2 linked regions of the Arenibacter algicola genome follow. The protein of the gene in region 1 interacts with the protein of each later gene in a pairwise test. Links are inferred from orthologs where the notes say so. Each region holds a gene or a part of one and is shown in the gene's direction. Other genes may lie near its edges.

Region 1 (11,766 bases):
GGGGCCTTGTTGCTGGTAGTTACGGGTCTTTATGCATTTTCCAGTGCTAGGAACAAGCATAAAAAAATAGACAATATCGAAATTGAGTTTGTCGGGGATCAAAATCTTTACATGACCCAAGAGACGGTTAATAAATTGTTAATACAAAATTCCGGAGACCTTAGAAACCTGCCCAAAGAAGATATAGTTTTGAATACTATAGAAAAAGCTATCGAAGCTAATGAAATGGTGAAAAATGCCCAAGTTTACCTTACGGTAAACGGGGACCTAGTGGCTAAAGTCATACAGCGAAAACCAATCGGAAGAGTTGAGGGAGTTGCAAAGTTTTATATCGATGAGGATGGGAAACCTATGCCATTTTCCAAATATCATTCTGCGCGGGTACCTATAATTACAGGAATAGTAACCAATAAAAGTACGGAGGGAGTGTACGAGATTTTGACTTATGTAAATTCTGATGAATTCTTAAAAAAGAACATAATAGGAGTTCATATTACCGAGGAGCAAAAGTATCAGTTGAAGTTTAGGATGGAGAATTTTGTAGTGGATTTGGGTCATTTGGGAGAATTGGAGAAAAAGTTCAGCAATTTTAAAGCTTTTTATACCAAAGCAAATAAGGACAAAACGTTGAACGACTATAAGAGGGTGAGTTTAGAATTTAATAACCAAGTAGTGTGCACCAAAATTTAAGATATGGAACAAGGTAATTATTCAGTTGGGTTGGATATTGGAACCACCAAAATTGTAGCCATCATTGGTAAGGAAAATGAGTATGGCAAGATTGAAATCTTGGGTATTGGCAGATCTAAAAGTTTGGGAGTACACCGTGGAGTGGTCAATAATATTACGCAAACTATCAAGTCCATTCAACAAGCTGTTGAACTTGCCGAAGGTAATTCGGGGCTAAAGATCAGCTCGGTGGTAGTAGGTATTGCGGGACAGCATATTAGAAGTTTACAGCATAGCGATTATATAACTAGGGCGAAATCCGAAGAAGTTATCAATGAAGATGATGTGGAAAAGCTTTGTAATCAAGTTTATAAATTGGTTATGCTTCCTGGAGAGGAGATCATCCATGTCTTACCACAGGAATTTAAGGTAGACGGACAAGCGGAGATAAAGCAACCAATGGGGATGTACGGGGGAAGGCTCGAGGCCAATTTCCACGTAGTTGTAGGGCAGGTTTCTTCTATCCGTAATGTAGGAAGATGTATAAAGAGTGCCGGTCTGGATCTGGGAAATATAACCTTGGAACCCTTGGCATCGGCAAATGCAGTTTTAAGTCAGGAAGAAAAAGAGGCCGGTGTAGCGCTGATCGATATAGGTGGTGGTACCACGGATTTGGCCATTTTTAAGGATGGAATTATCCGCCATACCGCAGTAATACCTTTTGGAGGTAATGTAATTACCGAAGATATCAAGGAAGGTTGTTCCATTATTGAAAAACAGGCAGAGCTTCTAAAGATAAAGTTTGGTTCGGCTTGGCCGGGAGAAAACAAGGACAATGAAATTGTTTCCATCCCTGGGTTGAGAGGACGTGAACCCAAAGAAATCACCCTGAAAAACCTTTCCAAGATTATACATGCCAGAGTGGTGGAAATCGTGGAGCAGGTTTATGTGGAGATTAAAAATTATGGGCACGACGAGCAAAAGAAAAAATTGATTGCGGGAATTGTATTGACAGGAGGTGGAAGCCAGTTAAAGCATTTGAAGCAATTAGTAGAGTATATAACTGGAATGGACACTAGGATCGGCTACCCCAATGAGCATTTGGCGGGCGATTCCGATGAGGAAATAGCCAGTCCGTTATATGCAACTGCAGTGGGACTGTTGATGAATGCAGTTCAGAACAAGGCTAAAGTAAGGGAGGCTCGACAGGAAGCTGTAGAGAAAGAAGAGGATAATGGGGTTTTTACGGGCGAAGAGCATATCCAGACCAAAACGGCCCTAAAAAAGGAGCGTAAATCTATTTTTGATAAATGGTCCGAGAAATTGAAGGATTTCTTGGATAATGCGGAATAGATTATAAAATAAGAACAGTATAGTAAACCAGTAAAATAAAAAATATGAGCAAGAACACTGAATTTGAAAGTATATCCTTTGATTTGCCCAAAAATCAGAGTAACGTAATTAAAGTCATAGGTGTTGGTGGTGGCGGTAGCAACGCCATAAATCACATGTTCCAGGCCGGTATCAATGGTGTGGATTTTGTGATTTGCAATACCGATTCCCAAGCACTTCAAAATAGTCCCGTGCCCAATAAGATACAATTGGGGGTTTCGTTGACGGAAGGATTGGGCGCTGGTGCCAATCCTGAAGTAGGGGAGCAGGCCGCTATTGAAAGTATGGAAGAGATCAAGCAAATGCTTGATACTACCACAAAGATGATCTTTATTACTGCCGGTATGGGCGGGGGAACAGGTACTGGTGCTGCCCCTGTCATTGCTAAAATGGCAAAGGAAATGGATGTTCTTACGGTGGGGATCGTTACTATGCCTTTTCAATTTGAAGGTAAAATGCGTTGCCAACAGGCTCAGTTGGGAATAGAAAAATTACGTGCCAATGTAGACTCCTTGATTGTTATCAATAACAATAAATTAAGGGAGGTATATGGCAATTTGGGTTTCAAAGCTGGTTTTTCCAAAGCGGATGAAGTATTGGCTACTGCCGCTCGTGGTATTGCAGAAGTTATTACACATCACTATACTCAGAACATAGATTTACGTGACGCCAAGACTGTATTGAGCAGTAGTGGGACGGCTATAATGGGATCGGCCATATCTTCGGGTTCTTCAAGGGCACATGAGGCCATAATGAAGGCTTTGGATTCCCCCTTACTGAACGACAACAAGATTACTGGGGCAAAGAATGTACTGTTACTTATCGTTTCCGGTGCTCAGGAAATTACGATAGATGAAATAGGTGAGATTAATGACCATATTCAAAATGAGGCTGGTTTTGGGGCCAACATCATTATGGGGGTCGGTGAAGATGAGGGACTGGGCGAGGCAATCGCAGTTACGGTTATTGCCACGGGTTTTAATATAGATCAACAGGATGATATAGTAAATACGGAGTCCAAAAAAATCATTCATACGTTAGAAGATGAGCAACGCGCGGAGCATAACCTTACTCCAAAGAATGTTGTTCATCAGTTGGTCGAAGAAGAGGAAATTAAGATGACTCCGGTGAAGCGCAACCCCGTGCAGGAGGAGCCAAAAATGGATTTGATACCTACTACTAATTTCATCAGGAATTTTAATGTGTTCTATGAAGAAGTAGTTGCAGAAAATGTTCAGGACGATTTTATTATTATCAATGCTTCCGATGAGATCAAGGATATAGAAGTTGTTGATCCACGGGTAGTATCCAACAAGGTGGAGGAAGAAGATCAGTTCGAGTTCAGTTTTGATATGCCTTTGGCGAAAAAGCCTGTAGAAGAGGAAGAAGAGGCGCAACATATTATAACCTTCGATCTGGATGAAGAGGTAAGGGATTTTGAGGTGAAAGACCACGTAGAAGTAATTCCTGTCCTAGAGTACAACAAGAACGGTGAAAAGCGTTATAGTTTGGACGATTATATGGAGTTGGAAAAGAAACTTACCGGAGCCAAATCCAAGGCTGAGGAGTTTGAGCCCCGTATTGTTGAGGACGAATTGATATTTGAAAAGCGTACCATTGCAAAACAGGAATCGAACCCGCAGAGGGTGAATGTGGAGGACGAAGATCCCATTAATACCCCAATTGAAATCCTGTTAAAGGAACGCGCGGACGAACGCAGAAGGAAACTGAAGGACTTTAATTATAAATTCCAGAATAGCCTTAGTAATTTGGACGAAATATCCAAGCAACCGGCTTACAAAAGACAAGGGATAAACTTAAATGAGAACCCTAAGGAAAGCAAAGTTTCCAGAACAAGCTTAAGTGAGGATAGTAATGACGATATTCAATTGCGTTCCAACAACTCTTATTTACATGACAATGTAGATTAGTACTGTTCACGGAACTATAAATCCTAAAGTTTAGACCCGAAAATAGCTTTTATTTTCGGGTTTATTTTTATCTTCGCAGGGCTAAAAAAAAGATATGGGTTTACAGCAGAGGGTAATGGAAGATATGAAGGCGGCAATGAAGGCCAAGGATACGGTGGCATTGGAGTCGTTGCGAGCTATAAAATCGGCCTTATTGTTGGCACAGACCGAAACAGGCCCGGGAACGGAACTGTCCGAGGAAGATGAAGTAAAGTTGGTTCAAAAATTAGTAAAGCAGCGCAAGGATAGCGCGGCCATCTATAAGGAGCAGGGACGTGAGGATTTGGCAGAGCCTGAATTGGCGCAGGCAGTGATCATCGAAAAGTTCCTTCCGGAGCAATTGACAGAGGAAGAGATAGAAAAGGTAGTGGTGCAGACCATAGATGCCGTTGGGGCATCAGGGATGAAGGATATGGGCAAGGTAATGGGGATTGTTTCCCAGGAATTGGCCGGACAGGCAGATGGGAAGACGATATCTACTATTGTAAAAAAGAATTTAATGTAAATGTAGTCAGTTGCAGTGCATAGTGTATTTGTTTATAAAACTGCCTACTGTTACTGCCCACTGATAACTAAATAATGGCCCCGTGGCGCAACTGAATACCCGCCCGTGCCCGAACGTGGTAGGGTAGTTGTAATTGAATAATCATTGGCACGTTCGGGCGGGGCGCATCAGATTTTATAGAGAATGTATAAGGTCTATGTAATATATAGTAGTAGTTTTGAAAGATATTATGTTGGGATTACGGATAATATAGAAGTTCGAATCAAACAGCATAATTCAGGAAAGACAAAATCGACCAAGGCTTATGTACCTTGGGAGGTAATCCTGACGGAGGATTACGAAAACAGGTTGGCAGCTAGAGAGCGAGAAAAGTATCTAAAATCGGCTGCAGGTAGACGTTGGAGAAAATTAAATATAAGGCCCCGTGGCGCAACTGAATACCCGCCCGTGCCCGAACTTGGTAGGGTAGGTGTGTTGGATATTGGTTGGCACGTTCGGGCGGGGCGCATCGGATTTTATAGGAAATGTATAAGGTCTATGTAATATATAGTAGTAGTTTTGAAAGATATTATGTTGGGATTACGGATAACATTGAAGTTCGTTTAAAACAGCATAATTCTGGAAAGACAAAATCGACCAAAGCCTATGTCCCTTGGGAAGTAGTCCTGACGGAGGATTACGAAACTAGGCTAGCGGCAAGAAATAGAGAAAAGTATCTAAAATCTGCTGCGGGAAGGCGATGGAGAAATATAAACGTGAGGCCCCGTGGCGCAACTGAATAGCGCATCAGATTTCGGCTCTGAGGGTTGGGGGTTTGAATCCCTCCGGGGTCACGGATAAACCACAAAAAAGTGGTTGTGCTAGCGAGTTTCAAAAATGAAGCTCGCTTTTTTTTTGAAGTATAGCGAAGTGCAACTTTTTGTGGTTTTCAAAGCGGAGCTTTGAGGGATGGGCGCAGCCAATCCCTAGTCTTTCATATGGGTCTGGAAAATTGTTGGATCTAGTTGAAGCTCGCTTCTTTTTTGAAGTATAGCGAAGTGCAACTTTTTGTGGTTTTCAAAGCGGAGCTTTGAGGGATGGGCGCAGCCAATCCCGATTTGGTTACCTGTTCAATTTTCGCCTTTTCTTGATTAGTTGAGCGAGGCACAATTTTATGTATCACTTTTTCTTCTGATGTATTCTAGCTTATAGATATATTGTGAAAATACCTAATCAATCAGGGAGACAGATTACGGCTAGCTCCGTTTAAATTCCCTTTCTTCTTTGAAGGTGGGTCTCACGTCTTTATAATAAGGAGGAAAGCACCAAAACTATATTTTTAAATAAAAATATTCCTAAGTACTTTGTTTTTTAACGGTTTCTCAATTTTCTTAACTATGGTAGCATATAAAATGCAGAACTATAATGCTGCCTCGTAAATGCCAAACGATTCAATGCCATTTTCATCTGCTCCACCGTAAATAATATATAAGGTTTTGTTCAGAACTGTTAACTGGTGAATTGTTTTATTGCCTGACATGTCCAAGTTTGTGGGTATTTCAGAAAATGTATTATCCGTAGTGTTAAAAACTCCAAAGAATATATCATATTCGGTATTGTCAATTTGGCCGGCGACGTAAATCAGGTTGTCTTTTCTCGCTGCATAGGTTCTGTCAACAGTCCTAGGTAAGTTGAAAATTTTGGTTGATGCAGTATCAAAATCATAAACATAAATTATATCTTCCGAAGGAGTGTTTGAAAATTGCGCCTGACCACCAAAAACATAGAGCTTTGAATCCACAATTTCACCATTGGCCCATGACTTTTGTGATGGTAGAGTGCCAATGACTGTAAGACTCTTATTAACATCATCATACTTATAGATCTTATCTGAATTGGTCTCATTAAGGTCTCCCCCGAATATGTAAAGGCTGTTGTCCAGTACCGCACTACCAAACCTACTTAGCCTGAGACCGTGTTCATAGGAATCGGGAGAACAACTGGGGTCTGCACCCGCAGGATTTAAATCAGTAGGATAGGTATTGACGTGAAGCCCACTGATTACCTTTATTTCGCCTTCGATAATATGCAGCTGCTTGGAAACAAATGAATTTATGTCAGACGAACAGGTTTCTATCTCCCTATTACCAAGATTGTAGCTTTTTAATATTTCCAATAGGTTATTATCATTCGTTCTGTAGGACCAATATAATTTGTTTGTGGCTAGGGAAGATGTGAAACCGGGAGCACCAAATAATAGATCACTTCCATCTATGGCAACCAATTGAGAAAACTGCATAGATGTAGGGATGCTATTTACAGTATTTTCTATGGGAATCGGTGTTAATTGATAATTCATATAACAGGTATAGCACCATGGACGCCACCCACTCCATCTAGAATGGAATTTTGGTTTACCCGAGAGATTGGTGCTATTTTCTTTTCTGCGCACCTGTAAATTTACTTCAACTTCAGAAATTACCTCTACTACAATTTCTCCATCTTCATCCTCGAATTTCAGTATTTTAGGACTGGTATTATCTAATTCTGTAGTAAGTTCTATCGGGGGCGCATAAAAGTCAAGCAAAGCTCCATCTTGTGAAGTTGCATTGATATTGACATGGTTACGAGGTTTCCATATAATTTTCACCTCCCCATCCTGGCTTCCAAGTAAGAAAATAAATTCGTCATCTTCTATATTTGGGGTATTACTAACATCAATTTTTCCTGATTCATTTGTAAGTTGTGCACTAGAGGGTTTCCATATGGTTCTTATTTCGTTATCGGAATTTCCAGAGATAAGAATTTGTTTTACTTCTTCCTTCATTAAGGCTGCTGTGGGACTTGTATCTGGGTTTTCATGTTTTGAGATGGGGTCGTCTTCGGCACAATTAAGTAAGGTAAAAGACAATAGAAGGATGGTTAAAGGTTTCATTTAGACAGGTTTTGTTTTGGTATCACAAATAAAATTTAAAAAAACAATCATCTTAAAAGAAATAGCCAGTAAATGGCGTCTTTTTAAGATGATTATGAATCAATAAGAGCAGCCAACTTTCATTTATTTTAATACCATTTCTAGGTTGATATTAATTTGTATATAAATTGAACACTATCCTTTAAATCTGGATTTAATCTTTCACCATCATTCCTCCATTATTAATATTTGATATTTTTTGGCGATAAATTCTCCCTCCCCCATTTCCAAAATTAATGTGGTATCCTGATTCTATATCTCCACTAAGTACATATTGAGTTGTCATAGAAAATACCTGAACAGTACCATCATCATGCGTCCATTCGGTTATGGTACCTGGACCATATTGAGTAGAGCCCTGTGCTGGGTAAGGACTTTCTAAGGTAACTTTGTACTGTTCAATTCGGCCATCCTGATAGTATAAGGTATTTGTCCAATTTCCTGGAATATAATTCTTGTAGTATTCCAGAGAATCCAGTTGCATGCGAATTTCCTTCGGATATTGGCCTAGAACTGGTTCTTTTTTCTTTTTTGCAAAGGAAGGTTCAATTAAAAAATAGGAATCTGGATTGTTATCATTGCCGTTAATGTGACTACTGCCATTTATAAAAGTAAAACTTAGCCAGCCTTCACTGTTGGTGGTCACCTTGCTTGCATCCACGGTTGCATCTCCAAACTCTTTCCTAATATCAAATGTGAGGTCCTTTATAGGGGTATAAGAGGTTTGTTTCTCTATGGTGGTTAAACTGGGTTCACGAAGTATATTCCATTTTTGTATGGTTTCTTTTATGGTGTCATTGACTGTATAAGGTGAGTTGGCCACGCCATAGTACCAACCAAGATAGGGGTCATTTCCGTAAGTGGAGACAAGTTCACCAAAGGTCATTTGATCAAAATAATTAAGTCTTAAATAGTTGTCTGACCTATTAAAGGCATTATAATCTTTTAATATATGATATAGTTCCAATGAATATTCATCTATATTTAAGTTGGTAGCTATTAAACGTATGGCGTTAAAGTAATTCCATTTTGCCTCTGGCATGCAATTTTGGATCCCACTGTATAAGTTATCGTGACGGGATATTATATAATTGGAGAAATTGGTCTCATCAGTTAGGGAATAATAATTGGATTTGGTCAAATCTTTGATAAGGTTCCCGCACTCTCCATTTAAAAGGGATTTTAAACCAATGGGAAAGGAAGTTACAAGTAAGTTGATGTTCAAGTTTGCCAAGTTTTTGGCATAGGCTTTATTTATTGTTTCAGATATTCCGTAATTATTGCCAACGGAGAAGTGTAGATGATAATAACCTTCATCAATAAGCTGAACCGAATTTATATTATTTCGGTATCCATCGAAAAATGTGTCATAAATATATCCAGTTAATGAAGTAGGGTTGTCTATCATTCCTTTGGAGTTGATCATATAAGGACCAAGTTCGTTGTCTTGATTATCTATATTTTTAACTCCAACAACCAATGAGGTATAGATGGGTAGACTAATTGGCCATTCTATTTTACCTGTCCTGGTGTAAGAGAATTTAAATTCTAAGGGTGTTTCACTATTTTTAGAAGTTTTTTTGTTGGTAACCATTGTATTGCCAGATTCCTTTAAGAGGTCCACAAATGCCATATTTTTTAAGGGGGGTGTATTGGCGTTTAGGGAAGTGGTCAAAAGGTCTTTTAATTCAACATACTTTGGGTTACTTTTTATTAAACTTAAAAGTACTTCATGGGTGTGACCGTATTTGGATATTTCTGGATTTAAGGAGAAATAGAACAACAGAATTTCATCAATATTAGTGACATTATTGGTTGGCGATTTCGGATAATACCCCAACATTATTTCGCCTTCTTTCATAAAGATCAACGGTAAAATCTCTATTTCATTGGCTTCCTGTACCACTTGAAAACTCCCATCAGCGTTGACTTTGGATGTTCCGCCTATGGTTATGGCAGTCAACTTTGAAAAATCTAGATTGGATGTGCCATTAATTGTGAGCGTTGTACTTGTAGTAACAGGGGGTAGTTCCGGATTTTTAACAATAATTTCATCTGGTATTTCATTTGATTCTTCTATTTCTTCACGACAATCCGTACAACATGAATATAAGCTAAGAGCTACAAGAGCCAATATAATAGCCGAAAGGTAGTTTTTCATAAATTAGAGTTTAATTGTATTAATAATTTAATTTACAGTACCTGGAGTAAGAGTGTCATTTTCCAATTTTGACTTTCTTTTTTGATAGATTGGAACCTTTAAACCGGCATAAATGTTGGCCGACTTGGCATTATCTGAAAAGAGTGTAGATAGGATTGTGCCAGAGCCAATTACCAGTGGCCCCAATCTGAAACCCGTACCAATGGCCGTACCGCCCAATTCACTGAAACTTACAGGGAGATACAGACTAAAGAACCTAGTTTCATATCTTGGAGAAATACTAAGGATATTCTGTCCTATGTTATTATAAGGTTTATCGGCCTCCAATAAGGAGGTATTGTAGTTAACACTAGCGTATACACGATGGGTTATCCTGTAATCTATGTTTATTTGTAAAGCGGTAGGCAGGCTGACCTTTATGTCTTTTACGGTGGTTGTTCCCGGATAATTATCTTCCAAGGCTTGCCCTATGTCGTTCTCCCCTTCCTCGGCCGTAACCGAGCCATTTAGGGTATAATCTGTTTGTTCTTGGTCTTTGTAGGTGATATGGCCGATATCTAAAATAGCCACTCCTATTTTCAATTTATACTTGTTAAAACCTTTACCATTTCTGTCTTCTGCTATTGTTCTTGTCGATTCTGGACGGTATTCATAAATTAGTCCTATATCGGTTCCAAAGCCTGGTGTAATGGAACTAAATGGGTCTTCATCTTCATTATAGCTCATCATATAGGAAAGATCGCCACTAAGATTGATCAAGGATTGAGGAGGGTCATTTTCATTATATACATAATCTCCAGAAAAAGAATTGGAAGTGGCTTGAACCACGCCTCCCCCCAAGAGATATTTAAGTGTTATTCCTGCCTTTAAGAAATTATTATCCTTGTCAGTTAAAATCCTGCCATACGTAAGACCGATTTCTCCCCAAGCATGTAATGTTTGGTCTAAATTCTTCATGTTAAAATCAAAATCCTCATCATCAAAACCCGATGTTAAATCCTCATATAATTTAGCATTTAAATTTCTTGAGTTGTTGTAAATACGGACCCTTGACAGCAAACCTATACTGCTTTTTTTGGTAAGGTTAAACATAAAGGAAGGGCCGAACAATTCCAGATTTAAAAGTAATTCATTATCGTCCTTGGGGAATACGGTAAAGGAATCTTCGTTTATAATATTAATAAAGTTATCCGGTGTTAGTGGGGTATAATCTGTTCCAATTTGGATTTGAGTTGAAAAGATATTGATCTCTGATTTGATCCTAGAATCAACAATATTGGCTGGGTTTATTAGGACACCATGAAGTCCGTTAAAATTATCATTTTCAAATCCTTGATAATATTGGGACAATACTGTAAGTGTTGTAGCCGAGAATAGAACTAAACTTAATATAATCTTTTTCATGTCAAATGTATTAATGGTTTTTATAATTTGGCGCTATTCTGAAATGGGGGTTTAGGTTGGTTTTGTATTTGATTTTTCTTCTCTTTATTTGTTTTTTAAATGTTAAGGAAAATACTTTGTTAGCTCAATTGTTACAAAAGGTCAGTTGAAAGTCATGGGTTATTTTGAATTGTGGATTGAAATTTTTTTTTCAACGAAGATATTTACTAAAACATCGATGTGAAATACCTAAGATTGGGTATTTTAACATATCTTTAATACAGCGTTATCCCCCGATAATATGTTAGAAAAAGATATTGAACAGGTATTAAGAGTATGGGAATCTCAAAACAAAATATTGAGTCCAAACAAAAAAGTACTAATCTCAGAAATAATAGATCAAATCTCGTTCCTGTTTTCCGTTGGACCCTTCTATTACTACATTCTAAACTTTGAAAGTTTAAAAATGGAACTCGTAAATGAAGGGACAAGGGAGGTTTTGGGAATAGCCCCAGAGGATTTTACCATGGAAAAGGTGTTTGCCTTAATGCATCCCGAGGACCTCTCTAAAATGCATGAAAAGGAAGCTTTGGCGTTCGATTTTGCCCTCAATAGAATTTCAAAAGAAGATATCTTATTATATAAGATAGTCTATATGTTTAGGATGATACATAAGGACGGATCTTATAGGACCATTTTGCATCAGGTTAAGGCTATTAGTGCTACTGAGGAC
Region 2 (11,794 bases), on another replicon or contig:
CATTATGGGCGCATATATTATGCTGGTATCAAAATTGGTACCAAAAGGGTCATCGGCACCTACCACAGGGTTATCCTGCATAAAATTAGTCAAATTTTCCCCTCCCAGATATATTTCAAATTTGTTGTTAAATACTTTAGTGATCTGTGCATTCATTAAACTATAGGATGGCGAATACTCCATGGAACTATTCGCGATATATGGCAAACGCTGCCTACCCAGGGCATGAACCGTATAATCCATACGCCATTGGGACCCGTTTTCTTTAGGAACTGTTATATACCCAAGATTGGCAAAAAATCGATGTTGGGCCTGTAAAGGTTTTTGCAGGGCGCCGCTTATGTAATCGGTTTCCACATCATAAAATTTATACGCCGTCCTTAATTCTAAATTCTTTAAAGCCTCATAATTTATTTCAAATTGAAAGCTTTTGGCCAAACTCTTTCCCTCCAGGTTATAAAACGACACTTCCAAAGGATTCTCCCAATCCACCACCACTTGATTTTTAAAGTTGGTAACGTAATAATCCAATGTTATGTTTCCTGTTCTACCGAACAAATTAAATCCCTGTATATAACTGGCACCGTAATTCCACGCATCTTCGGGATCCAACCCATAAATACTGCTATCATCCCCAAGAACCCTTATCTGTCTTGCGGAGGCAAATAATTGTTGGTTTTCCGCAAAGATGTTGGCCGCCCGTTTTCCACGGCCAAAAGACCCCCTGAAGCTCCCTCTATCCCATGGCATATAGCGCAGGTGCAATCTGGGCGTAACAAAAGTGCCTAAATTATTGTGGTTGTCCACCCTTATGCCCGCAGTTAAGCTCAATTCTTTTAAATTGTCATAACTATATTCAAAAAAGGCTCCAATAGATTTATCCACCCTCGAATAATCTTGAGTTTTCACCATTTCCCCATAGCCATCATAAGCAAAGGTAAGGCCTGTTTTAAATTTGCTCTTGGTATCTCCAATTATGGAGTTGAACAGTAAGTTGGAGTAGACACTTTCGTGATCGATATTATATTCATTAAAACCAAAATAAGAATCCTGTTTATGGATATTGTAGGCCGTTTGAAAACCAAGGCTCTGAAAGGGTAGCTCTGGAAAAACATAACCCAATTTCAACGAAGTATCAAACCTTCTGGTATTTATTTCACCTCCCCATGAATTGGTAGTGAATTTATCAGTGCCGGGCACAAAATTTGTCTGTCCCACCTGTTTTTCATCATTCAAAAAACGAAGGTTGATAAAACTAACCCAACCGGTACTTGGGTTTTGGTATTGCCACCTATTCAAAACATTAATTTGATTGCCCAAGGGCGCGTCCAAAAACCCGTCCCCATTACCATCTTCCTTGGCATCCCTTCGGTTGCCATGGAGATAAAGTCCTGTACTCCAATTATCAGTCAACTGCTTGTTCAAATGGGTGTTTAACTCTAACCTGCCATTCAAATTGGCATACCCGTTAACAAATACAGCCTTATCCGTTAAGGGTTTTACCAATTCCGTATTTATCTGACCAGAAATACTTTCGTAGCCATTGACCACACTGCCCGCCCCCTTAGTTATCTGAATACTCTCTACCCAAGTTCCAGGGGTAAAGGTAAGTCCATAGGCCTGGGAGGCACCCCGTACCATTGGGATATTCTCTTGGGTAATCAATAAATAAGGACTGGTAAGTCCCAACATTTGTATTTGCTTGGTACCGGTCAAGGCATCAGAAAAGTTAACATCTATGGCCGGATTGGTTTCAAAGCTCTCGGAGAGATTGCAGCAGGCCGCTTTTAGTAATTCGGCACTATTAATGGTAACCACATTCTGTGGGCTAAAATAGGATTTCTGTACGGCATCCCGCTTTTTTTTAACCACCACCTCGTTTAAGGCATTGGAGGGTTTTAGCCAGTGATTTACCGTTTTAGGGGAATCAATGAACAAGGTGTCCGACTCAAATCCCACATAGCTGATGACCAGTTGGTTATTCTCCTTTTTGAATGGAATTGCAAAGCTCCCGTCCGTCTTGGTAATGGTACCTGTCTGGGAATTCAACCAGTAAACATTGGCTCCCGCTAGACCCAGGCGCCTATTTTCAGGATTGTCCTCCATGACCATACCCTCAATATTGTTCTGGGAGATGGCCAATAATGGAAGCCATAAAAACATACTTACAAAAAAATTCTTCACTTGATATATTTTAATATTAGTAGATAATTGAAATCAACAAACCATCGAATTCTCCAATTACACAAAATGGAAAACCGAGGTCACTACCAATAAAAAAATCAAATGAGAAAAACTTGGTCCAAGACATGGATATCTTTTACCAGTATGGGCGGTGGATAATCGGCATGGGGAACATAGCGCTGCTCCCTTGGCTGAAATAAGTTTAAATAATAGGAAGTAATGGCCACCAATAAATACTGTTGACCCAAACTAAGGTCATCATAGGAAATACTTAATTCGTCCTGTCCCTGAACCGAAATAATTTCATCACTACAGCAACTATTGGAATCTTTATTAAGGGCTACATTATCTTTTGACAAAGGCCTTTCCATCCCGCATGTGTCCGCTTCATGAAAGAAAGCAATATCAACCAAGTAGCCAAAGCAAAAATGCTTCTCCACGGTCCAGGAAACGGTGGAGACCAGCATAAAAAATGCCATTAACAGGGCCAATATTTTATGGATCATTACTTTCATCAAGGCAAAAATAATCAAAAGTTACAACTCTATATTTTCCTTCTACAACATTAACTAAAATTTAGGGCAAAAATTGTCCAGATCAACAACAGATCATAAGTTTCAATAGCTTATGGTCCAAAGGCTTTATAAATAGCCCTATTTTTGCAAAAAATTATCACATGCTTAGCACACTAAGACCAAAAGTTTCGGGAATTATAAACAGTACCCAAAATAGTACAACCGAAAAAATGCAGGCCATTTGCGAATTGTTAAAAGAGAATGTCCCCCATTACGATTGGGTAGGGTTCTATTTCAGAAACGGGGATAAGGAAGAGCTTAAACTGGGTCCATATGCCGGGGAACCTACAGACCACACCATAATTCCTTTTGGCAAAGGAATTTGCGGACAGGTAGCAGTCTCCAACCAAAACTTTGTAGTTCCGGATGTAAAGGCCCAGGACAACTATATAGCATGTAGTATAACCGTTAAGGCGGAAATAGTAATTCCGCTATTTTTAAAAGGTGTAAATATTGGCCAAATCGACATAGATTCCAACACTCCGGACCCATTTTCCGAAGAGGACGAGCGCTTTTTGGAATTCGTAAACCAAGAGGTGTCAAAAATTCTTTAAAACTTTAGGGCGATTGTTAATAAACGTGCTGATTTTTAAGCACAAAAAAATTACTTTTGTGTCCTTATAATCCATAACAACAATCACAACAAAATGAGTACCACTAAAAAAGCTTCCTCAGCCTTAATATCTGTTTTTCATAAAGATGGCCTAGAACCATTGGTAAAAAAGTTTAATGAATTGGGAATTACCATCTATTCTACAGGCGGCACCGAAACATTCATTAAGGATTTAGGGATTGATGTAGTACCCGTGGAGGACGTTACAAGCTATCCGTCCATATTGGGCGGTAGGGTTAAAACATTGCACCCAAAGGTATTTGGTGGTATTTTGAACCGTCAGGACAATAAAAGTGATCAGGAACAATTGAAGGAATTTGAAATTCCCCAATTGGATATAGTCATTGTAGACCTCTATCCTTTTGAAAAAACTGTTGCCAGTGGAGCTTCAGAACAGGATATTATTGAAAAAATAGATATAGGCGGTATCTCTTTAATACGTGCGGCCGCCAAGAATTACAAGGATACACTCTGCGTTTCCTCTATGAACGATTATGACGAAGTTCTGGAAATGATTACCAAAGGAAATGGCAGCACTACTTTGGAAGACCGCAGACGTTTTGCTACAAAATCTTTCAATGTGTCATCACATTACGATTCTGCCATCTTTAACTATTTCAACAAGAACCATGAAGAGGCCGCGTTTAAATTAAGTGAAACCAACGGACAGGTGTTGCGCTATGGAGAAAATCCCCATCAAAAAGGATTTTTCTTTGGTGATTTCGAAGCAATGTTCAACAAACTTCACGGAAAGGAACTTTCCTATAACAATTTATTGGATGTGGATGCCGCGGTTAACCTTATCCAGGAATTCAAGAACGATGCCCCCACCTTCGCCATATTAAAACACAATAATGCCTGTGGTCTTGCAACCAGGCCTACAATTCACCAGGCCTATGTTGATGCTTTGGCTGGAGATCCGGTTTCGGCTTTTGGCGGAATATTGATCAGCAATGTTGAAATAGACAAACCAACGGCCGAAGAAATACACAATCTGTTTTGCGAAGTAGTGATTGCCCCTAGCTATACCCCAGTGGCCCTTGACATCTTAAAAGGGAAGAAAAACAGAATCATTTTGGTACAGAATGAGGTTGACCTTCCAAAAATGACGGTTAGAACTTGTTTGAATGGCGTTTTAGTGCAGGAAAAAGATGAAAAGACCGACAAAATTGCCGACCTTACCAATGCTACCAATAAAAAACCTACGGATAGGGAACTGGAAGATCTAATCTTTGCTTCAAAATTGTGTAAACACACCAAGAGTAACACTATTGTTCTTGCTAAAAACAAACAATTGTGCGCCAGTGGAACAGGCCAAACTTCTCGTGTAGATGCCCTAAACCAAGCTATCCACAAAGCCCAGTCCTTCAATTTTGATCTAAATGGAGCGGTATTGGCCAGTGATGCCTTCTTTCCTTTCCCGGATTGTGTAGAAATTGCGCATAAAAGTGGAGTAACCAGCGTTATACAGCCTGGAGGTTCCATCAAGGATCAACTTAGTATCGATTATTGTAATGAAAATGGAATTGCAATGGTAATGACTGGCACACGTCATTTTAAACATTAATTTTATTACTTTTAACGATCAAACTGACATTTAAACCGAAATATAACAACATATAATGGGATTCTTTGATTTCTTAACCGAGGAGATTGCAATAGACTTAGGTACTGCCAACACCCTCATCATTCACAACGACAAAGTGGTGGTAGACAGTCCATCTATTGTAGCCAGGGACAGAATAAGTGGCAAAATCATTGCCGTTGGCAAGGAAGCCAATATGATGCAAGGAAAGACCCATGAAAATATAAAGACCATCCGTCCCTTAAAGGATGGGGTTATTGCCGATTTTGATGCCTCTGAAAAGATGATCAATATGTTCATCAAGAACATACCTGCGCTAAAGAAAAAGTGGTTTCCACCGGCCTTGAGAATGGTTATCTGCATCCCTTCGGGAATTACAGAGGTTGAAATGCGTGCCGTTAAGGAATCCGCTGAACGTGTTAACGGTAAAGAGGTCTACCTTATTCATGAGCCTATGGCGGCTGCCATAGGTATCGGCTTGGATATAATACAACCCAAAGGGAACATGATCGTTGACATAGGGGGTGGTACAACTGAAATTGCAGTAATTGCCCTGGGCGGAATTGTTTGCGACAAATCGGTCAAGATTGCAGGAGACGTTTTCACAAACGACATTATCTATTACATGCGTACGCAACATAACCTTTATGTTGGGGAAAGTACAGCAGAGAACATAAAAATTACCATTGGTTCGGCTACCGAAGATCTACAGACCCCTCCGGACGAAATGTCCGTTCAAGGAAGGGATCTACTAACCGGTAAACCAAAACAAGTATCCATATCATACCGGGAAATAGCCAAGGCCTTGGATAAATCCATACTAAGGGTAGAAGATGCCGTTATGGAAACCCTATCGCAAACCCCTCCGGAACTGGCAGCGGATATCTATAATACAGGTATTTATTTGGCCGGTGGCGGATCCATGTTAAGGGGACTTGACAGGCGTTTGTCCCAAAAAACCGATCTACCGGTATATATAGCCGAAGATCCTCTTAGGGCAGTAGTAAGGGGTACCGGTATTGCTTTAAAAAACTTGGAGCGATATAAGAGTATTTTAATTAAATAGTTTATTTACCCCCTACAATCAGCACTACCTTTTTAAAAGGTTACGAATAGCAAACAGGCTTTAATTCCTTATTGGGCAGTTGCCCAAATAAGGTTTTACAAAACAATTTAAGTGAATGCGGCAGATTATCAACTTTATATTAAGATATAAAAATTTCTTGCTCTATCTTTTCTTGTTGATCATATCCTTGGCGCTTACCGTACAATCCCATTCCTATCACCGTTCCAAATACTTTAATTCCTCGAACTGGTTAACAGGAAATATCTATGAGACCACAAGCAATATAACCACCTATTTTGGCCTTGGAGAGGAGAATAAAAAATTAGTAGAGGAAAATAAGCGATTGCGGAAGCTTCTTTTTAACCAAAAAAAGGAAGATTCCATGAAATTGGACACGACCAATATTACTTACAGAGTGGTAGCTTCCCAAGTAATAAAGAACAGTTATAGCCTGCCAAGAAACTATATTACGATCAAGAAAGGAAGTGCAGATGGGATAAAACCCGATATGGGCGTAATAACCGCCAATGGCATCCTTGGAATAGTAGAAAATACGTCTAAAAATTTTGCCACGGTACAGAGTATTTTGAATACCAAATCCAGGATCAACGCAAAAATTAAGAACACCAACCATTACGGTTCATTGGTTTGGGATACCAAGGACTATAACACCGTACAACTTGCCGACGTTGAAAGATTGGTACCTGTAAAAATTGGGGACACCATAGTTACGGGTGCCAGTTCCAGTATCTTCCCGGAAAACATACCCATAGGAGTCATCAAGAATTTTGATCTCAACAATTCACAAAGCTCATATAGTATAGACATTAAGCTCTTTAACAACATGGCCGCAGTCAGGAGCATTTATATCATAGAAAACGTTCAACGGGAGGAAATAATAGAATTAGAAGCCAAGACCAATAATGATTCGCAATAGCTACTTTATTAACATAATTAGATTTGTACTATTAATTTTGGTACAGGTATTGGTTTTTAATAAGCTCAATTTTTTTGGATATATAAACCCTATGGTGTATATTCTATTTCTCTATTGGTATCCCATTAAGGAAAAAAGACAATTGTTCCTACTGTTAAGTTTTCTCCTGGGTTTCTTAATAGATTTATTTTCGGACACCGTTGCCATTCATGCAGCAGCCACCGTTACCATTGCCTATTTAAGACCAACCATAATGCGCTTTTGTTTTGGGGTAAATTACGAATTTCAAAATTTTAAACTAACCAACACAACTAGGGCACAACAAATTACATTTTTAACGTTATTAATTATAATACACCATTTAGTTTTCTTTACCCTGGAAATTTTCAGTTTTGAAAATACACTGTTAATTTTGAGGAAAGTATTGGCTATCAGTATTGCCACCTTAATATTGTGTTTACTATTAAATTCACTTTTTAGTGTTAAAAAAGAATGAGAAAAATCCTTTTGTCCTCCATTATATTACTGGTTGGAATAACTTTTATCGGCAGATTGTCCTATCTCCAGATATTTAGTTTTTCCCCCAATCAGATATTGGAAGATCCGGCGATAAAAGCAGTTTATGATTATCCGGAAAGGGGTTATATATACGATAGAAACGGAAAACTTCTGGTGGCAAACCAACCGGCCTATGACGTAATGGTCATTCCAAGGGAGGTAAAGCCATTGGACACCCTAGAATTTTGCAAGCTATTGGGAATTGACAAAGATAGGTTTGTGTCCCAACTAAGAAAAGCCAGGGTCTATTCCCCTAGACTTCCCTCTGTTTTGGTACCTCAGCTATCCAAAGAGGACTACGGAAGGCTTCAGGAAAAAATGAGGAGATTTGAAGGGTTCTACATTCAAAAAAGATCACTTAGATATTACGACACCAATAGTGGCGCCAACGTTTTGGGATACATCAGCGAAGTCAACGAATGGGATCTGGAAAGAAACCCGTCCTACGCTGCGGGAGAATTAAAGGGAACTACAGGCATTGAAAAGGAATACGAGACCATCCTAAGGGGACGAAAAGGCGTAAAATACATACAAAAAGACCGGTTTAATAGAGATATTGGCCCCTATAAGACCGGCACACTGGATACACTCCCAGAGCAGGGAAAACAAATAACCGTTACCATAGACAAAATTCTACAGGAATACGGCGAAAAGTTGATGACAGGGAAACATGGGGGAATAGTAGCTCTAGAACCGGCCTCCGGTGAGATATTGGCCTTAATTTCAGGACCAACATACGACCCGGCACTATTGGTAGGCAGGGAAAGATCAAGGAACTACAGCAAATTGCATTATGATACCATTTCAAAGCCCACATTTGACCGTTCCATCTTGGCCTCTCAATCCCCTGGATCGCCATTTAAGACCATAAACGCCCTTGTTGCCCTACAAGAAGGTGCCATTACTCCCGAAACTACTTTTCATTGCTACAACGGTTTCTACGTAGGCAAAAGAAAAAGAGGCTGCCATTGCGGAGGAGGAACACGAAATTTAAATTCTGGCATATACCTATCATGTAATGCCTATTTTGCAGGGGCTTTCCGCAAAATCTATGACCAATTTCCAACTTCTGCAGAAGGTATGGATGCATGGGAAAAACATGTAAAAAGTTTTGGATTGGGAACCTTTTTGGGATATGACCTCCCCACGGGTAGACCGGGACGAATACCCAACAAGGAATATTACAACCGAATTTATGGAGAAAATAGATGGTCGTCCTCCACTATAATATCCAATTCCATAGGGCAAGGAGAGGTAGAGGTTACCCCTATTCAACTGGCCAATATGACCGCTGCCATCGCCAATAGAGGACATTATTTTACCCCACATGTGCTTAAAAAAATAGGGGGCGACGCTATCAGTATCCCAGAATTCACAGAGGCCAAACATACTTCTATTGATAAGAAATATTTTGAACCTGTTGTACAGGGAATGGCCGAAGTATACAAAAAAGGTACGGCCGCAAGGCTCCAAATAGAGGGAATAGAAATTGCTGGCAAAACAGGAACGGTAGAAAACTTCACAAGAATCAATGGGGAACGCACCCAACTAACGGACAACTCTGTTTTTGTTGCCTTTGCACCCGTGGACAATCCAAAAATAGCCATAGCCGTGTACATTGAGAACGGATACTTTGGATCGCGGTATGCGGGTCACATTGCTTCCCTTATGATTGAAAAATATCTAAAGGGGGAAATAACGAGGGTAGACTTGGAAAAAAGAATGCTTGAAAAAACATTGGAAGAAGAATATGCGAAGCCCTATAGCGGACAACCCTTTAAAATAAATGAGCGTGTCTGGTAAAAGTGTCCTTAAGCGCTTGGATTGGTTTAGCGTTCTAATTTACATTGCCCTAGTTTTTATTGGTTGGATAAATATTTATTCCAGTACCTTTACCGACGACAACCCCTCCATATTCAATTTTTCCTCATTACATGGAAAACAATTGTTTTTTATAGGAACAAGTGCGCTCTCCATTATTATTATCCTGGCTTTGGAAGCCAATTTTTACGAACGATTTTCCAGTCTGTTCTACATTATATCCATAGTATTGCTCTTGGGCCTTTTTATATTTGGCAAGACCATTGCCGGGGCGACCTCTTGGTACGACCTCGGTTTTTTTAACCTTCAACCCTCTGAATTTGCCAAAGTTGCGACCGCACTTGCCCTGGCAAAATATTTAAGTGACATACAGACAGATATAAAGCGGCAGAAAGATCAATTGATTGCAATTTTAATTATTTTGATTCCCGCATTCTTGATCATTCCCCAGCCAGATCCAGGAAGTGCCCTTGTCTTTTTTGCCTTGATCTTTGTAATTTTTAGGGAAGGCCTTCCCCTATACTATCTCGGAATAGGGTTTATGGTAATTCTTATATTTATCTTGACGCTGATGTTCGGTACTATTTGGGTAGCCATAATCCTTGGACTTTTATTGGCGCTGTTCCTATTGTTAAAAAAGCCTTCCTTCAAGGTACCTATAATACCGGTTGCCCTTATCTATGTGGCTATTGTTCTATTCTCCCTTTCAGTCAATTTTGTATTTAATTCCGTTTTTGAACAAAGGCATAGGGATCGTTTCAGTCTTTGGCTTCGATTGGAAAAGGACCCCAAGAAATTGGAAGAGATTCGTAAGGACATAGGCTATAATACCTATCAATCTGAAAAAGCCATTGAATCCGGCGGCCTATCGGGCAAAGGATTTTTAGAGGGAACGCGCACCAAAGGCGATTTTGTCCCCGAACAACATACAGATTACATTTTTAGCACCGTAGGCGAGGAATGGGGATTTATGGGTACTGCCACTGTGGTAATTCTTTTCACAACATTACTATTACGACTGGTCTACCTATCCGAACGCCAAAAAAATGACTTTAGCCGTATGTACGGTTATGGGGTCATCTCCATATTGTTTGTACACTATTTCATAAATATTGGTATGGTTACAGGGGTTTTGCCCACCATTGGAATACCCCTGCCTTTTTTTAGTTATGGAGGTTCCGGATTGTTATTTTTTACTGCACTATTGTTCATTTTCCTAAAATTGGATGCCAATAGACTAAACGAACTGACTTAAAATCTCCAACCGCTGGTATTTAAACCAGCCTCCAAAAAATCCTCTTGTTCATCGGGCAAATCGGTAAAGAAATCTATCCCCGTCATTTTTTCAAGAGAATCCACAGGAACCGCAAATTGATACAATTTTGCGCTACTCTCCTTATTGGGAAAGAGAAACCCTATAATCTTTAGATTATCCCCCTGTCCTTTGGCCACGATCTTATAAAAATATTTTGGAACGGCCACATCCTCCTCCCCTATACTGGGCAACCCCCTTTCCAAAACTCCCGCAGTTACAACAAATAATGGACCATCCTTCTTGGCCCAATACCTCACCTGCTGCTCCAACCTATTCCAGACTCCTGCGTTAAATTCCCTATCCTGTGGAGTAATATTGCTCGTGTAAAAAGTTTCGTTATAGGCATTTTTGGAGAATCTGCGATCCCCGGCCGGACATAAATGCCCCCTATCATATCCCGAGCCTTTGTAGTTCCTCCAATCTGCCGATCTACTACTCACCTTAGGATCCTCAAGAAAAAGTGGTCTTTTCCTATCATCATAGGTTAAGTGCGATTTCTCCAATACATAGGCCACCCACTCCGCCTGTTCATAACCTTCATTATAGGACAGGGCAAAATGGGCATGCTGTACTATTTCACCAGTGGTGGAACTAGGCCATAGCCATTGCGGAATTTCCGTCCTATCTCCCTCTCCTTCAGGCAAGGAATAAGGGGCGGGCGTATAAAAATTATCGAATATCCAAAATAGGACCACACAAACCAGCAACAGGGTGGTATAAATTATCCTATTTTTCCTATATTTATTCATAGTGTAAATATAGATTAAAACTACCATTCGGGAATTTCCATAGGTGTAAGTATTGGTCTTTTTGTACGACCAATTTTGTGCATAAAAATGTTGATGGACCAATCATTTCAACACTCCCAATGCCACTAAAGACAAATATTTTATACAATACCGATTACTATATAAACAATAAAAAAGAAAGGAAAATATACATGTTAACTTGGAAAGATATTATTAATTATAGTGTTAAGGGAAACCCACTGCCCGATAAAAGAGTGGAAAAAACAGAAGAGGAATGGCAAGACCTACTAACTCCGGAACAATTTAGGATTACAAGAAACAAGGGAACCGAAGCACCACATAGCGGTGCGCTTTGCAGTAGCCATGAGGCGGGGAAATATAGTTGTATATG

What was found.
Region 2: the proteins of ftsA (region 1) and U735_RS0119595 interact in binary tests that used the Escherichia coli proteins (3 or more experiments, as listed by UniProt). The link is inferred for Arenibacter algicola from one-to-one orthologs.

Annotation. Positions count from the first base shown.
Region 1 is NZ_JPOO01000001.1:998,946-1,010,711, forward strand. What follows is about bases 1-2,857. They hold ftsA (cell division protein FtsA), read left to right. Parts: upstream 1-693; coding sequence 694-2,022; downstream 2,023-2,857. Other genes in these bases: U735_RS0104290 (cell division protein FtsQ/DivIB), read left to right, coding at 1-690; ftsZ (cell division protein FtsZ), read left to right, coding at 2,067-2,857. Outside these bases: more of ftsZ, read left to right, coding at 2,858-3,992; U735_RS0104305 (GatB/YqeY domain-containing protein), read left to right, coding at 4,087-4,536; U735_RS25215 (GIY-YIG nuclease family protein), read left to right, coding at 4,720-5,079; U735_RS24890 (GIY-YIG nuclease family protein), read left to right, coding at 5,061-5,318; U735_RS0104320 (Kelch repeat-containing protein), read right to left, coding at 5,936-7,450; U735_RS0104325 (hypothetical protein), read right to left, coding at 7,644-9,650; U735_RS0104330 (DUF5723 family protein), read right to left, coding at 9,678-11,054; U735_RS24895 (LuxR C-terminal-related transcriptional regulator), read left to right, coding at 11,335-11,766. UniProt on the Escherichia coli protein: Essential cell division protein that assists in the assembly of the Z ring. May serve as the principal membrane anchor for the Z ring.
Region 2 is NZ_JPOO01000003.1:2,110,628-2,122,421, forward strand. What follows is about bases 4,124-7,008. They hold U735_RS0119595 (rod shape-determining protein), read left to right. Parts: upstream 4,124-4,994; coding sequence 4,995-6,023; downstream 6,024-7,008. Other genes in these bases: purH (bifunctional phosphoribosylaminoimidazolecarboxamide formyltransferase/IMP cyclohydrolase), read left to right, coding at 4,124-4,939; mreC (rod shape-determining protein MreC), read left to right, coding at 6,139-6,960; mreD (rod shape-determining protein MreD), read left to right, coding at 6,947-7,008. In the rest of the region: U735_RS0119575 (TonB-dependent receptor), read right to left, coding at 1-2,163; U735_RS0119580 (HYC_CC_PP family protein), read right to left, coding at 2,283-2,699; U735_RS0119585 (GAF domain-containing protein), read left to right, coding at 2,861-3,313; more of purH, read left to right, coding at 3,407-4,123; more of mreD, read left to right, coding at 7,009-7,456; U735_RS0119610 (peptidoglycan D,D-transpeptidase FtsI family protein), read left to right, coding at 7,453-9,321; rod shape-determining protein RodA, read left to right, coding at 9,311-10,594; U735_RS0119620 (DNA/RNA non-specific endonuclease), read right to left, coding at 10,591-11,403; peptide-methionine (R)-S-oxide reductase MsrB, read left to right, coding at 11,595-11,794. UniProt on the Escherichia coli protein: Forms membrane-associated dynamic filaments that are essential for cell shape determination. Acts by regulating cell wall synthesis and cell elongation, and thus cell shape.